2 regions of the Stappia sp. G46H5W genome follow, and region 2 is predicted to be linked to the other one. Evidence: predicted binding sites of a transcription regulator. Region 2 holds the regulator's gene; the other holds the start of a gene.
The links. The regulator HrcA, encoded in region 2, represses chaperone genes, less so after heat shock. The targets are predictions, from matches to a motif close to GTTAGCACTCNCNNNNNGNGAGTGCTAAC.
Positions count from the first base shown of each region.

Region 1: the regulator HrcA is predicted to act here: its motif matches at 2,399-2,427, upstream of groES (co-chaperone GroES).

Region 1 covers NZ_JBZFLL010000001.1:1,200,428-1,207,878, reverse strand. The annotation lists gene ACVJ6E_RS05085 (SlyX family protein) at 1-66, opposite strand, end outside; gene groL (chaperonin GroEL) at 288-1,925, opposite strand; gene groES (co-chaperone GroES) at 2,030-2,317, opposite strand; gene ACVJ6E_RS05070 (TadE/TadG family type IV pilus assembly protein) at 2,615-4,243, shown strand; gene ACVJ6E_RS05065 (hypothetical protein) at 4,280-4,858, opposite strand; gene ACVJ6E_RS05060 (sigma-54-dependent transcriptional regulator) at 4,986-6,449, opposite strand; gene ACVJ6E_RS05055 (efflux RND transporter periplasmic adaptor subunit) at 6,752-7,451, shown strand, end outside.
Region 2 covers NZ_JBZFLL010000005.1:46,760-54,210, forward strand. The annotation lists gene ACVJ6E_RS15825 (penicillin-binding protein 1A) at 181-2,457, shown strand; gene ACVJ6E_RS15830 (multidrug effflux MFS transporter) at 2,486-3,673, opposite strand; gene ACVJ6E_RS15835 (YgjP family zinc-dependent metalloprotease) at 3,761-4,516, opposite strand; gene moeB (molybdopterin-synthase adenylyltransferase MoeB) at 4,522-5,328, opposite strand; gene hrcA (heat-inducible transcriptional repressor HrcA) at 5,366-6,433, opposite strand; gene rph (ribonuclease PH) at 6,710-7,423, shown strand; gene rdgB (RdgB/HAM1 family non-canonical purine NTP pyrophosphatase) at 7,431-7,451, shown strand, end outside.

The DNA.
Region 1 (7,451 bases), on a different contig from region 2:
GGTGCGCGTCTGGAAGGCGAGCTGCTCTTCCAGCCGCTCGATACGGGCTAGCGTTTCGCGGTCCATTGCACTCTTCCTCAGATCTTCTGCGGGTTTTGGGGGCCGGCCTTTGCGGGCGGCTCTCCGGCCCCGCCATACCCCTTGCGCGCGCGCCTGTCCATGTGGGGGAGGGGGGCGAGACAACGCCGCCAACCCGCTCCGTCGCGTGGCCCAGGGCGACACTACCTTCAAACGCAAATGGGCGGCCCGAGGGCCGCCCATCCGTGTCTTTTCGGGGACAGGACTTCTTAGAAGTCCATGCCGCCCATGCCGCCGCCCGGCATGGCCGGAGCCGGAGCGTCCTTCTTCGGAAGCTCGGCGACCATCGCCTCGGTGGTGATCAGCAGGCCGGCGATCGAAGCCGCGTCCTGGAGGGCCGTGCGCACGACCTTGGTCGGGTCGATGATGCCGGTCTCCACCATGTTGACGTACTTCTCCGTCTGGGCGTTGAAGCCGAACGTCTCGTCGTTGTTCTCCAGGATCTTGCCGACCACGATCGAACCTTCGACGCCAGCGTTCGTGGCGATCTGGCGGATCGGAGCCTCAAGAGCGCGCAGGACGATCTTGATGCCGGCCATGATGTCCGGATTGTCGGAGGTCAGCGCCTCGACGGCCTTCTTGGCACGCAGCAGGGCAACACCGCCACCCGGGACGATGCCTTCCTCGACGGCCGCGCGGGTCGCGTTGAGGGCGTCGTCGACGCGGTCCTTCTTCTCCTTCACCTCGACCTCGGTCGCACCGCCGACGCGGATCACCGCGACGCCGCCGGCGAGCTTGGCAAGACGCTCCTGCAGCTTCTCACGGTCGTAGTCGGAGGTGGTCTCCTCGATCTGCGCCTTGATCTGCGCAACGCGGCCCTCGATGTCGGCCTTGTCGCCAGCGCCGTCGACGATGGTGGTGTTCTCCTTGGTGATGGAGACCTTCTCGGCGGTGCCGAGCATGTCGAGCGTGACGTTCTCGAGCTTGATGCCGAGATCCTCGGAGATCACCGTGCCGCCGGTCAGGACGGCGATGTCCTCGAGCATGGCCTTGCGGCGGTCACCGAAGCCCGGAGCCTTGACGGCGGCGATCTTCAGGCCACCACGCAGCTTGTTGACCACGAGCGTGGCGAGAGCCTCGCCCTCGACGTCCTCGGCGATGATCAGCAGCGGACGGCTGGACTGGACGACGGCCTCGAGGATCGGCAGCATGGCCTGCAGGTTCGAGAGCTTCTTCTCGTGCAGCAGGATGTACGGCTTCTCCAGCTCGGCGACCATCTTCTCGGCGTTGGTCACGAAGTAGGGCGACAGGTAGCCGCGGTCGAACTGCATGCCCTCGACGACCTCGAGCTCGGTCTCGAGCGACTTGGCCTCCTCGACGGTGATCACGCCCTCGTTGCCGACGCGCTGCATCGCGCTGGCGATGTCCTCGCCGATCTGGGTGTCGCCGTTGGCCGAGATCGTGCCAACCTGCGCCACTTCGGCGGAGGTGGAGATCTTCTTGGAGCGGGCCTCGAGGTCCTTCACGGCGGTCTGGGCAGCCAGGTCGACGCCGCGCTTCAGGTCCATCGGGTTCATGCCGGCGGCAACGGCCTTGACGCCCTCACGGACGATGGCCTGGGCCAGGACGGTCGCGGTGGTCGTGCCGTCGCCGGCGATGTCGTTGGTCTTCGACGCGACTTCGCGGACCATCTGCGCGCCCATGTTCTCGAACTTGTCCTCAAGCTCGATTTCCTTGGCGACGGAGACGCCGTCCTTGGTGATGCGCGGGGCACCGAAGGCCTTGTCGATGACGACGTTGCGGCCCTTCGGGCCGAGCGTCACCTTGACGGCGTTGGCGAGGATGTCCACGCCGCGCAGCATGCGGTCGCGGGCGTCGGAAGAGAACTTGACGTCTTTGGCAGCCATTTTCAGGTCTCCATGTGGTTTGGGTCATCGCGGTATCGCGCCTGCGGCCTGAAGAGGGCCTGCGGCTGGCGACCGCGAAAAGGACAGGAAAAGCGCGGTGCGGCTTAGCCGACCACGCCCATGATGTCGCTTTCCTTCATGATCAGAAGGTCTTCGCCGTCGATCTTGACTTCGGTGCCCGACCACTTGCCGAACAGCACGCGATCGCCAGCCTTGACGTCGAGGGCGATCAGATCGCCATTGTCCTTGCGGCCACCGGGGCCGACGGCGACGACTTCGCCTTCCTGCGGCTTTTCCTTGGCGGTGTCCGGGATGATGATGCCACCGGCGGTCTTCGCTTCGGAGTCGACGCGGCGAACGACGACGCGATCATGCAGAGGACGGAACTTCATGTCGTGCTCTTTCCTTTTGGGGCCAGCGTGGTACTTGTCGCGCCTGCGCCCCTCCGTCGGGGTCGCCCGGTCGCCGACCACGTTGGCACTCTGTGAATGAGAGTGCTAACAGCGAGCTTGATGTAGGCGCCTCTCCCCCACCTGTCAATGGTCTGCCAAAGCGCTTTTTTTACGTGGCGGCGGTCGCCCTGCGGAATGGTGGGGCGGGTCTGGTCGGCCCGGCAGAAAGTTAAGGTTTCTGCTGCGTTAACGATCTTCGAAAAGATTTTGGCAATGGCTCGCCGCTAGGGTGCGACCATGATCAAGATCCATCAGCTTGCACGACGTTTCGTATCCGACCGCCGCGGCAGCATCGTGGTGCCACTCGCCGTGTGTACCGGCGTGTGCCTGATGGTGACGGGCGCGGCGATCGATTACACGCGCGCCTACAACGTCAAGGTGGACCTGCAGGCGGCGGTCGATGCGACCGCGCTGGCGGCCAACTACGGCAGCCAGGGCCTGTCCGAGGCCAAGGTGAAGACCAATGCCGAGGAGTATTTCAGGGCGATCTACCCGGGCGACATCGACGATGTCGAGCTGAAGGTCTCGGTGGTCAAGGGTACGGTGACGGTGACCGCCGGAAAGCCGGTCAAGACCATGCTCGGCAGCCTGATGAACAAGCCGCGGATCGACGTGCTCGTCATGTCGCAGACGGTGGTCGGCAAGGCGACCTTCGACGTGGTGATGGTGCTCGACAATTCCGGCTCGATGGCCGGCAGCCGCATGTCGACCCTGAAGAAGGCCGCGAAGGATCTCACCGAGACGCTGTTCAAGATCAACGAGGACGGCGACAAGAAGGACCGCGTGCAGATCGGCCTCGTGCCGTTCACCTCCTTCGTCAATGTCGGCGCCGACAAGGCGACGGCCTCCTGGATGGATCAGGAAGGCGCCTCGCCGATCCACTGGAAGAATTTCGAGACCCGCTCGAACGGCACGCCGGATCCGGCGGAGTTCGACAGCAAGCTTTTGACCAACGGCAAGCCGAGCCGTTTCACCCTGTTCAAGCAGCTGAAGCATACGGACTGGATGGGATGCGTCGAGGCCCGGCCGATGCCGTACGATGTCGACGACACGCCGCCGTCGAGCTCCAATCCGGCAACGCTCTTCGTGCCGCAATTCGCTCCTGACGAGCCGTCGAACGCCAACAAGAAGTGGGGCGACAGCTACTACAACAACTATCTGGACGATGACCGCGGCGCCTGCACGCAGACGGCGAAAAAGGCTTACGGCTCTTCGGGGATGGATCGCTGGGAATATGCCCAGAAGCGCCTGTGCAAGTACAAGGACCAGCCGCGAGCGCTCGGCAACACGACCGTCAACGGGCCGAACTACTGGTGCAAGACCCAGCCGATCACCGATCTGACCAACGACAAGTCGCAGGTGCTGCGCGACATCCAGACGATGAAGGCAGACGGCCACACCAACATTCACCAGGGTGCGGTCTGGGGGTGGCGGGTCCTGTCGCCCTCCGAGCCGTTCACCAAGGGGCGCGAGCCGAAGAAGGACGAAGAAGAAGAGCACGTGCGGGTGATGATCGTCATGACCGATGGCGAGAACACCTACCAGGGGCAGAACTCGTTCAACAAGACGCGCATCAACGCCTATGGCTACGGCACCGAGGAGCGCCTCGGCCGTGGCGTCGACAGTTACTGGGCAATCCAGGACAAGATGGACGACCGGCTGCTGCAGACCTGCGCCAACGCCAAAAAGGGCGGCGTGCAGGTCTACACGGTGGCCTTCCAGATCTCGAGCAGCAGCACCATCAACATGATGAAGAACTGCGCGACGACGCCGGCCATGGCGTTCGACGCGAAGTCCAACAGCGCACTGGTGGAGGCGTTCGAGCGGATCGCCGAGGAGATCACCAAGCTGCGGCTGCAGATGTAGGGCCAGGCCCTTTCAGCAACCATCAGCCGGCGGGCGTCACTCCGCCGCGCGGATGGTGAAGGGAAGCTCGCCCGAGGCCGTCTTGCCGCTCACCGTGTCGGTGAGCTTGGTCACCAGCCGATACTCGCCGGGCCGCAGGCCCTCGAAGGCGAAGCTGAGCGTTGCGTGGAATTCGCGCAGGCGGTTGCGGCTGTCGGCGCGCAGGTCTGCAAAGCCCGTCTGCTCGGCCAGCACCTGGCCGGACGTGTTCAGCAGCTCGAACCCGGCGGTCAGCCGGGCCCCGTACCCTTCCGCCGTCTGTTCGTGGCCGAAGCCGACCGGCTCGGCATAGACGGTGAGCGTGTCGCCGGCGGCAAACACCGCGTCCGCTCGCGGCGTGTAGCGTCCGTAGCCGCTCGCAGGGCCGTCTGTGAAGGTGAGGGCGGCGAAGGTCAGCGGTGCCTGCTGCCAGGCGGCATCCAGCGCCTCATAGGCGCCGGCCAGACCTTGCGGGAGCGAAGGGGAGGCCTGCTGGGCAAGGCTGGCTGCGGGAAGCAGCGCAAGACCTGCGGCAAGCGACACAGCCCTTGCAAGGGAAGCAGGTCGCGCTGCGCGCGCCCGCTTGCCCATTGTCATTGCTTCCCCGACATCCCTGCCGAAGCGACCCGACTTGCCCCTGATCATCCAAGCCCCGCCCTTTTGAAGCCCCGCAATGCGTATTTTGCGGCGCACCGTATAGAACGGGGCGCGGAAAACAACAAGATTATCCGGCAAAACCGGTGAACAGGGCGGTGTCGCCGCCCTCGATCCGGTCGCTCCAGGATTGGCGCTTGCGGTAGATTGTCGAGGGGCTGATTTCCAGCGCCGCCGCCGCCTTGGCGATGTTGCCGTCGAACGCGTCGAGCGCGTCCTCGATGATCCGCTTTTCCTGCGCCCATAGGGGCTCGATCTCGCCGCCGCGGCGACGGGCGGCGAAGGGAGCGGCGGCACCGCGCACCTGCTCGTGACGATGGGACAGGCCGCCCTCGCCAAGCAGGAAGGCCGGCAGCATCTGCGCCGTCAGCGCATCGCCCTCGTGCAGGACCACGGCCTGGCGGACCGCGTTCTCCAGCTGGCGCACATTGCCCGGCCAGTCATAGGTCAGCAGCTTTTCGCCTGCGCAAGGGGCGACGCCGGAAAAGGCACGGCCTTCCTCGCGCGCATAGCGGGCCAGAAAGGCCTGGGCCAGCGGCAGGATGTCCTCGCGGCGGTCGCGCAGGGCCGGCAGACGGATCGGCAGCACATGCAGGCGGTAGAACAGATCCTCGCGGAAACGCCCGGCGGCGATCTCCGCATGCGGATCGCGGTTGGTGGCGCACAGGATCCGCACGTCGACCGGCCGCGGGCGAGTGTCGCCGATACGCTGCACCGTGCCGGTCTGCACGAAGCGCAGCAGCTTGGACTGCAGGGCGAGATCCATCTCGCCGATCTCGTCGAGAAACAGCGTGCCGCCGTCGGCGGCCTCAGCTGCGCCCGGCCGGCTTTCCGAAGCGCCGGTAAAGGCGCCGCGCACATGGCCGAAGATCTCGCTCTCCATCAACTCACCAGGAATGGCGGCGCAGTTGATGGCGATGAAGGGGGCCCCGGTACGGGGGGAGCGGGCGTGGATCGCGGTAGCCGCCAATTCCTTGCCGCTGCCGGATTCGCCGGTGATGAAAACCGGTGCCGAGGATGGCGCGATGCGGCGGATCTGGTCGTAGACCTCGCGCATGCGGGCCGAACCGCCGACAAAGCCCTCGAAGCGGAAGGGCTCGCGCGTTGCGGTGAGGTCGCGGGGCTCGGCGGGATTTTGCGCGGAGTGCCGGCGCAGGCTTTCGCCGCGCGGGGAACGGGTGTTCTGGATCAGGAAGCGGTCGATGCGCTCGGCAACCGCGACAGGATCGATCGGCAGGCTGATCACGTCATGGGCGCCCGCCTCCATCGCCGCGAGGCTGCGGCTCAGGGACTCCCTGGGGCTGATGGCCATCAGCATAGCCTGCGGCTGCGCGGCGGCCAGCCGGGACAGGTGCCCATCCTGGCCGAGGGTCTCCAGGTCGACGATCATCACGTCGGGGCGCACCTGGGTGCTCGCGGCGTAAAACGGCTCGAAACTGTGATAGGCGACCGGCGTCGCGCAGGGATGATCCATCGCTTGAGCGATCGAACCGGCTAGCTCGCGGGTCGTTCCGTCTCCGTCGAGAACGGCCAACCGAATTTTCCCCGCAGCGCCATGCATGGACTCCATGCTTTGGCGACCCCCTTCTTGCTTCCGCCCGACTGGCGGCATCGATTTGATTTGCCGTCAGATTCTGATCGGACATGGTAAACAAAATGTTTCCGATCGGGCCCCGTGAAACAGCTCGTGCGCCCACCCGCCCGGTATCCACAGCCGGAAAGGCGTTCTTGGGCTGTCTGACCCACGAATTTCTGCGGATAGGTTGTGCCCGGTGCGGATGCTAGGGTCGCCCCGAAGCGGTCGCCGACCGCACGAGGCCGGCAAGGGCGAGCCGCATGAAACGTATTGTGATCCTGCTTGTTGTCCTGGCGGCCGGCGTGGCCGCCTGGGGCGCCTTTATGTGGTGGCGCGACAGGCCCGTGCCGGTCGCCGTGGTGACGCCGCATACGGGCCGCGCGGCCGACGTGGTCTATGCCACGGGCGTTGTCGAGCCGGTCCGCTGGGCCAAGGTCACCAGCGTTCTGCGCGAGCGCATCGTCGAGTTGTGCAGCTGCGAGGGCGAGACCGTGGAGGCGGGGCAGGTGATCGGCCGGCTGGATTCCACCGCCGCCCGCGCGACGCTTGCCGAGCTGGAGGCCCGTGCCCGCCTGTCGGAACAGGAGCTGGAGCGGGCCGCCGGGCTGCTGGAGCGGCGCGTTGTCTCGCAGCAGGCCTTCGAGAAGGCCGAGAACGATCATTCCCGCAATGTCGCCCTGGTTGCCGCGCAGGCCGCAAGGCTCGGCGACTATGAGCTGCGCGCGCCCATGGACGGCCAGGTGCTGCGCCGCGACGGCGAGGTCGGCGAGGTCGCAGAACCGGGAGCGGTTCTCTTCTGGGTCGGCCAGGAGCGCCCGTTGCAGATCGTTGCCGACGTCAACGAGGAGGACATTCCGCTGGTGCGCCGCGGCCAGAAGGCGGTGGTGCGCGCCGATGCGTTTCCCGACAGCAGTTTCGAGGCGGAGGTCGAGCGGATCACGCCCAAGGGCGATCCGGTGC
Region 2 (7,451 bases):
GAGCTGTAAAGCCGCGTCAGGGCGCGGCCGGGTGCCCTCATGCGGTAGTTAACACCCCCTTAAATCGCCGCATTTAGGCTCCAAGGCGAAGCTCGGGCACGCAAGACGTGCCGGAGTATCGGCACCGGATCGACCAATAGCCGACGCCCCCTGTGCATCTTGGAGGAACAGAGCGAATCGATGGCTCGCGGATCGTCACCCGGAAGCCGGCGCCCCACCCGCGTCGAGCCGAAGATGGAGCCCAGCGGCGCGACGCTGGACATGCGGCTGACCGGCGCCGACCGGCCGGCGGCCGGCGGACACGCGTCCTCCTCGTCCTCCTCCTCTTCGTCGGCGCCGGCCCGCAAGCGCACGGCCCGCAAGCCCGGTTCCCTGGACAGCGTCGGCGCCGGCCCCAACTCGGGTTCCAGCTCCGGCCGGGGCAGCGGCGGCAATAGCGGCGGCGGCAAGGGCGGCGGGCGCAAGGGCGGGCGCGGCAAGCCCCGCGCCAAGCGCCAGCGCGGCGGCATCTCGCGCCTGTTGCGGCGGGGCCTCTACTGGAGCTTCGTCCTGTGCATCTGGGGCGGCATCGCCGGCATCGGCGTCCTCATCTACTACGCCGCCTATCTGCCGCCGACCTCCGAATGGAAGGTGCCGCAGCGCCCGCCCAATGTGCGCATTGTCGCGGCCGACGGAACGTTGATGGCGAATCGCGGCGACACGGGCGGCGAGGCGGTGCGGCTGGAACAGCTGCCGCCCTATCTGCCGCAGGCGGTGATCGCCATCGAGGACCGGCGCTTCTACTCGCATTTCGGCCTCGATCCGCTCGGCCTCGGCCGCGCGGTGCTGACCAACATCACCTCCGGCCGGCTGGTGCAGGGCGGCTCGACGCTGACCCAGCAGTTGGCCAAGAACCTCTTCCTTGAGCCCGACCGCACCTTGCGGCGCAAGGTGCAGGAGGCGGTCCTCGCGCTCTGGCTTGAGACCAACTACTCCAAGGACGAGATCCTGGAGATGTATCTCAACCGGGTCTATTTCGGCGCCGGCGCCTATGGCGTCGATGCGGCCGCCCGGCGCTATTTCGGCAAGTCGGCGCGTTTGATCAGCGTGTCGGAGGCGGCGACGCTGGCCGGCCTGCTCAAGGCGCCCTCGCGCTATGCCCCGACCCGCAATCCGGACCTTGCCCAGGAGCGGGCCACCACCGTGCTCGCGGCCATGGCCGAGGAGGGCTATCTCACCGACGCGGAGGCGCGCGATGCCATCGCCGCGCCGATGCGCGTCGTCACCCACCACACCTCGGCCAGCGAGAACTACATCGCCGACTGGGTGATGGAGCTGCTGCCGGGCTATGTCGGCGCCATCGAGGACGACATCATCGTCGACACGACGATCGATCTCGGCCTGCAGATCATCGCCGAGGACGCCTTGCGCCGGGCCCTGTCCGAGGAAGGCGCCAAGCTCGGCGTCGGCCAGGGCGCCGTCGTCACGCTGGACGGGGCGGGCGCGGTCAAGGCGCTGGTCGGCGGACGCGACTATGCGCAGAGCCAGTTCAATCGCGCGGTCAACGCCCGGCGCCAGCCCGGTTCCGCCTTCAAGCCCTTCGTCTATCTCGCCGCGCTGGAGCGCGGGCTGACGCCCGCAACCGTGCGCGTCGACGAGCCGGTCAAGATCGGCAAGTGGGCGCCGAAGAACTACACCAAGACCTATCGCGGGCCGGTGACGCTCACCGAGGCGCTGTCGCTGTCGCTCAACACCGTGGCCGCGCGACTGGCGGAAGAAGTCGGCCCGCGCGCCATCATCCGCACCGCCCGCAAGCTCGGCATCACCTCGCCGCTCGCCTCCAACCTGTCGATCTCGCTCGGCACCTCGGAGGTGACTCCGCTGGAGATCGCCGCCGGGTACACGCCGTTTTCCAATGGCGGCTATGCGGTGGTGCCGCATGTCATCCGCCAGATCCGCACGCTGGAAGGCAAGGTGCTCTACGCGCGCACCGGCGACGGCGCGGGGCGGGTCATCGACCATGCGACGCTGGCCGACATGAACATGATGATGGCGCAGACCTTGACGACCGGCACCGGCAAGATCGCCAACCTGCCGGGTCGCCCGGCCGGCGGCAAGACCGGCACCAGCCAGGATTTCCGCGACGGCTGGTTCATCGGCTACACCGGCACCCTGACCACCGCTGTCTGGCTCGGCAACGACGACAATTCGCCGACCAAGCGCGCCACCGGCGGCTCGCTGCCGGCGAAGGTGTGGAAGGACGTGATGCAGGCGGGCCACCAGGGCCTGCCGGTCGCCAGCCTTCCGGGCGTGTCCGACCGGCCGGTGCAGGTCGCCGAACCTGCCGCAGCGCCGCTCGACATGCCGATGCGCGACATTCCGGCCGAGGGCGATCCGGCACGCCGGCTGCCGCCGATGCGCGATTCGGACGGCGGCGGCGGACCGCTCGACCTGCTCAACCGGATTTTCGGGGGCTGAGGGATACGGCTGAGCCGGCCTTCGCCGCTCAGCCGGCCCTGCGGGCGCGGCGGCTGACCAGCAGCGCCAGAACCGCGCCGAAGCCGTTGGCGGCGATGATCAACGCCAGCGGCAGGGCGGTGCCGCCATGGGTGGCGCCGACGGCGATGCCCACCGCCGCGGCCGTGCCCATCTGGCAGATACCCATCAGTGAGGACGCGCTGCCGGCGCGGTCCGGGAAGGGCATCAGGGCCGCGGCCTGCGCCTGCGGCAGGGCAAGGCCCACCCCCACCATGTAGAGCATCATCGGCGCGATGACGGAAACCGCCGAGGGCGCGGCCAGAACCGCGGCAATCATTGCCGCCCCGCCCAGCGCCAGCAGCACGCAGCCCGTCAGGATCGTGACTTCCGCGCCCTTTTTCGGCGCCAGCCGCTGGCCGATCAGCGTTCCCACCACATAGGCGCCGGCGCAGACGCCGAAGGCGATGCCATAGACCGAAGGGCTGAGGGCGAAGATGTCCTGCAGCACGAAGGACGAGCCGGAGATGAAGGCGAACAGCCCGCAATAGGTCAGCGTCACCACCGCCAGATAGGCGGCATAGGCGCGGTGGCGCAACAGGCCGGCAAAGCCCGACAGGATCGCGCGGATCGAGAAGGGCGCCGTCTCGCGCGCCCGGATCGTTTCGGGCAGGCCGCGCCAGATGCCGACGATCACCACCGCGGCGAAGGCAACCGAGACCAGGAAGACGAAGCGCCAGCCGCCGGCCGCCGCGATCAACCCACCGAAGAACGGCGCGATCGCCGGGGCAAGGCCCATGATCGAGCCCATGCGGGCGAGTTCCTGGCCCGCGCGCGGCCCCTCGTAGAGATCGCGCACCACGGCGCGCGCCAGCACCACCGGTCCCGCCGCGCCGAAGGCCTGGCAGAAGCGCGCCACGATCAGCACCTCGACGGTCGGGGCCAGCGTGCAGGCAAGGCTCGCCACCGCGTAGATGGCAAGGCCGGCGATCAGCACCGGCTTGCGGCCGATGCGGTCGGCGAGCGGGCCGTAGAACACCTGTCCGGCGGCGAAGCCGACGAGGAACACCGACAGGGTCAGCTGCACCGCCGCGTGGTTGGTTTCCAGCTCGCGCAGGATCGAGGGCAGCGCCGGCAGGTACATGTCGGTGGAGATCGGGCCGAGCGCCGTCAGGCTGGCGAGCAGGATGGTAAGCGCCCAGGTGTCCGGCTTGAGCATGCGAGCGGCCTTCTGGCGGCGGCGCGCGGCCGCGAGCTTGGGCGGGCGCCGGGGGGAGAGGGCGGCTGGCGGGGCAGGACTGCCGGGTCAGCCGTAAAGATGCAGGCGGCCGCCCTCGCGCTTCAGCCAGTCGCGCGCCTCCTCCGTGTGCGGGGCAAGGCGGCGGCAATGGGCCCAGAAGCGCGGGCCGTGGTTCATCTCGGCGAGATGGGCAACCTCATGGGCAGCGACGTAATCGAGGATCGACGGCGGCGCAAGCACAAGCCGCCAGGAGAAGGAGAGCCGCCCGTCCGCCGTGCAGGAGCCCCAGCGGCTCCGCGTATCGCGCAGGGTGAGGGCCGTTGGCGTGCGGCCGAGCGCCGCCGCATGGTGCGCCACCGCGCGCTCCAGATCGCGCCGCGCCTCGCGCTTCAGCCAGTCGGTGAGCTTGCGGGCGATGTGCTCGGCAGCGCCGGGCACCAGCAGACGGCCGACGGCTTCGCTGTCCTCTTGCAGCTCCGGGGCCGGCTCGGCGCGCACCAGCCCGCGCAATCCGCCGGCGGCAATGATCCGGTGCGCCGCCCCGCGCAGCGGGATCACCCCGCCTTCCGCGAAAGGCACCGCCTCGGGCCGCTCGCCCAGCCGCCCGGCCAGCCAGCCGCGCTGGCGCTGCGCGAACTCGCGCGCGGTGGCCAGGCTTCCGCCCTTCGGCACGGTCAGCACCGGGGCGCCGCCGTCGGAGGGCACGCGCAGGATGTAGCGGCGCGCCTGCGGGTTGCCGCGCAGCACGATGCGCTGCTCCCGCCCGTCGATCTCCAGGGTGATCTCCTCGGGCAGGACCGGCTGCCGGCGCAGGCGGAACAAGCCGTTCACGCGCCGGCCAGCTCGTCGAAGCGCTTGCGGACGTTGCCGTTCAGCGGGTTCTTGGCGCTCCAGCGATAGCGGATCGTCTCGAAGCGCATGGAGCGGGTGTCGACCAGCAACAGCCGGCCGAGCAGGCCTTCGCCGAAGCCGACGATCTCCTTGATCGCCTCCATCGCCTGCATCGTGCCGATGATGCCGGTCAGCGCACCGAGCACGCCGGCCTGCGCACAGGTCGGCAGCAGACCGTCGGCCGGGCGCTCGGGGAAGAGACAGCGATAGGTCGGGTTCGGCGTGCCGTCCTCGCCGGTCTCATGCGGCTTCAGCAGCGTCAGCGAGCCGTCGAGCCGGCCGACCGCGCCGGTGACCAGCGGCTTGCCGGCGAAGAAGCAGGCATCGGAAACCAGATAGCGTGTGGCGAAATTGTCGGAGCCGTCGACCACGAGGTCGTAGCGCGAGATCAGCGCCAGCGCGTTCATCGCGCCAAGCCGCGCCACATGCGGCTCGACCTTCACATGCGGGTTCAGCCGGGCGATCGCCTCGGCCGCGCTCGCCACCTTCGGCTCGCCCAGGTGGTCGGTGTCGTGGATCACCTGGCGCTGCAGGTTGGACAGCGACACGGTGTCGTCGTCGACGACGCCGAGCGTGCCGACGCCGGCCGCCGCCAGATATTGCAAGACCGGCGCGCCGAGCCCGCCGGCACCGATCACCAGCACCTTCGCGGCCTTCAGCTTCTGCTGGCCGGGGCCGCCGACATCCTGCAAGACGATGTGGCGGGCATAGCGTTCGAGTTCTGCGGGCGAAAGCGTGGTCATCGAAAGGTCCGGAGCGTCGGAAGGGGGAGGCAGGCGGTCAGCGCAGCAGGCGGCCGACCAGCCGGGCGGTATAGTCGACCATCGGGATGATGCGGGCATAGTTCAGCCGGGTCGGGCCGATCACGCCGAGCACGCCGATGATCCGGTCGTCCTGGTCGCGGAAGGGCGAGACGACGATGGAGGAGCCGGACAGCGAGAACAGCTTGTTCTCAGAGCCGATGAAGATGCGCACGCCGTCGCCGCCCTCGGCCGCGGCCAGCAGCTGGATCAGGTCGCGCTTGTTCTCCAGGTCGTCGAACAGCAGGCGAATGCGCTCCAGGTCCTGCTCGGCCTCCAGGTGCGACAAGAGGTTGGAGCGGCCGCGCACGATCAGCGAGCCGGCCGCGTCGACCACGCCGGAACGGGTGGCGATGCCGGCTTCCACCAGCTTGGCGGTCAGCTCGTCCAGCTCCTTCTGGTGGCGGTCGCGCTGGGTCTCCAGCTCACGCCGCGCCTCGGCGAGCGTCCGCCCGCGGATCAGGCTGGTGAGATAGTTCGACGCCTCCATCAGCGCCGTCTGCGGCAGGCCCGGCGGCAGGTCGACGATGCGGTTCTCAACCGAGCCGTCGTCGCCGACCAGCACCACAAGCGCCTTCAGCGGCTCGATGCGGACGAATTCGACATGGCGCAGGCGCACATCCGCCTTGTGGGTGAAGACGACGCCCGCCCCACGCGACAGGCCGGACAGCATCTGGCTGGCCTCGGTCAGAAGCTGCTCGCTGGTGCGCTCGCTGCGCGCCGCCTTGACCTGAATGTCGATCTGATCGCGCTCCTCGCGCGTCAGGTCGCCCACCTCCAGCAGCGCGTCGACGAAAAAGCGCAGGCCCCCTTCCGTCGGCATGCGCCCGGCCGAGGTGTGCGGGGCATAGAGCAGCCCGGCATGCTCAAGGTCCGACATGATATTGCGGATCGAGGCCGGCGACAGCTGGATGCCCGGCAGGCGCGACAGATTGCGCGAACCCACCGGCTCGCCGGTGTCGAGATAGGATTCCACGATGGCACGGAAGATCTCCCGCGACCGCTTGTCGAGATCGCCAAGGCTCACGGACGGCACACCCAGCGTCACGTTCCTGCTCCCCGGTTCTGCAAATCCACGTTCGGCACCTTATGTCCCCTGCCCGGCGGCCCTGCCTGTTCGGCCACATGGCGCGCCCCCGAATATAGTGCGCCCTGCCCGCGATTGCCCATGCCAAAGGCGCAAGAACGAAGGTCCCGCATGGGGGCCGGCACGGGACAAGCGGCAGACAGGCATTTCATTCCGGTCCCATATTGGATTAAGAGGGACGCGAAACAGGAGCAAGGGGCATCGATGCCCCGCGCGGCAGGCTTGAAGGGGATCGACATGCGGCCATCCAAACGTGCAGCGGACGAGTTGCGCGCCGTGACGCTGGAACGGAGCGTTTCCAAGCACGCAGAAGGGTCGTGCCTGGTCAAGTTCGGCGACACGCATGTGCTGTGCACCGCGAGCCTGGAAGAGCGCATTCCGCCCTGGCTGCGCGGCCAGGGCCGTGGCTGGGTCACGGCAGAATACGGCATGCTGCCGCGCGCCACCGGCGAACGCATGCGCCGCGAGGCCGCCTCGGGCAAGCAGTCCGGCCGTACCCAGGAGATCCAGCGGCTGATCGGCCGCTCGCTGCGCGCCATCGTCGACCTGCCGCTGCTCGGCGAGCGCCAGATCTCCGTCGATTGCGACGTCATCCAGGCCGATGGCGGCACCCGTACCGCCGCGATCACCGGCGCCTGGGTCGCCCTGCACGACTGCATCGAGTGGATGCGCGCCCGCGACATGGTCGCCGGCAAGGTGCTGAAGGACCATATCGCCGCGATTTCCTGCGGCATCCATGGCGGCCAGGCGGTGCTCGACCTCGACTATCTCGAGGACTCGGACGCAGATACCGACGCCAATTTCGTCATGACCGGTTCCGGCGGCATCGTCGAGATCCAGGGCACGGCGGAGGGCGAGCCCTTCTCCGAGGAGCAGTTCGCGCAGCTGCTGGCGCTGGCCAAGTCCGGCATCGGCCGGCTGGTCGACCTGCAGAAGATGGCGATCTCGTGAGGCTCGCATGACCGACACCACCTCCCCC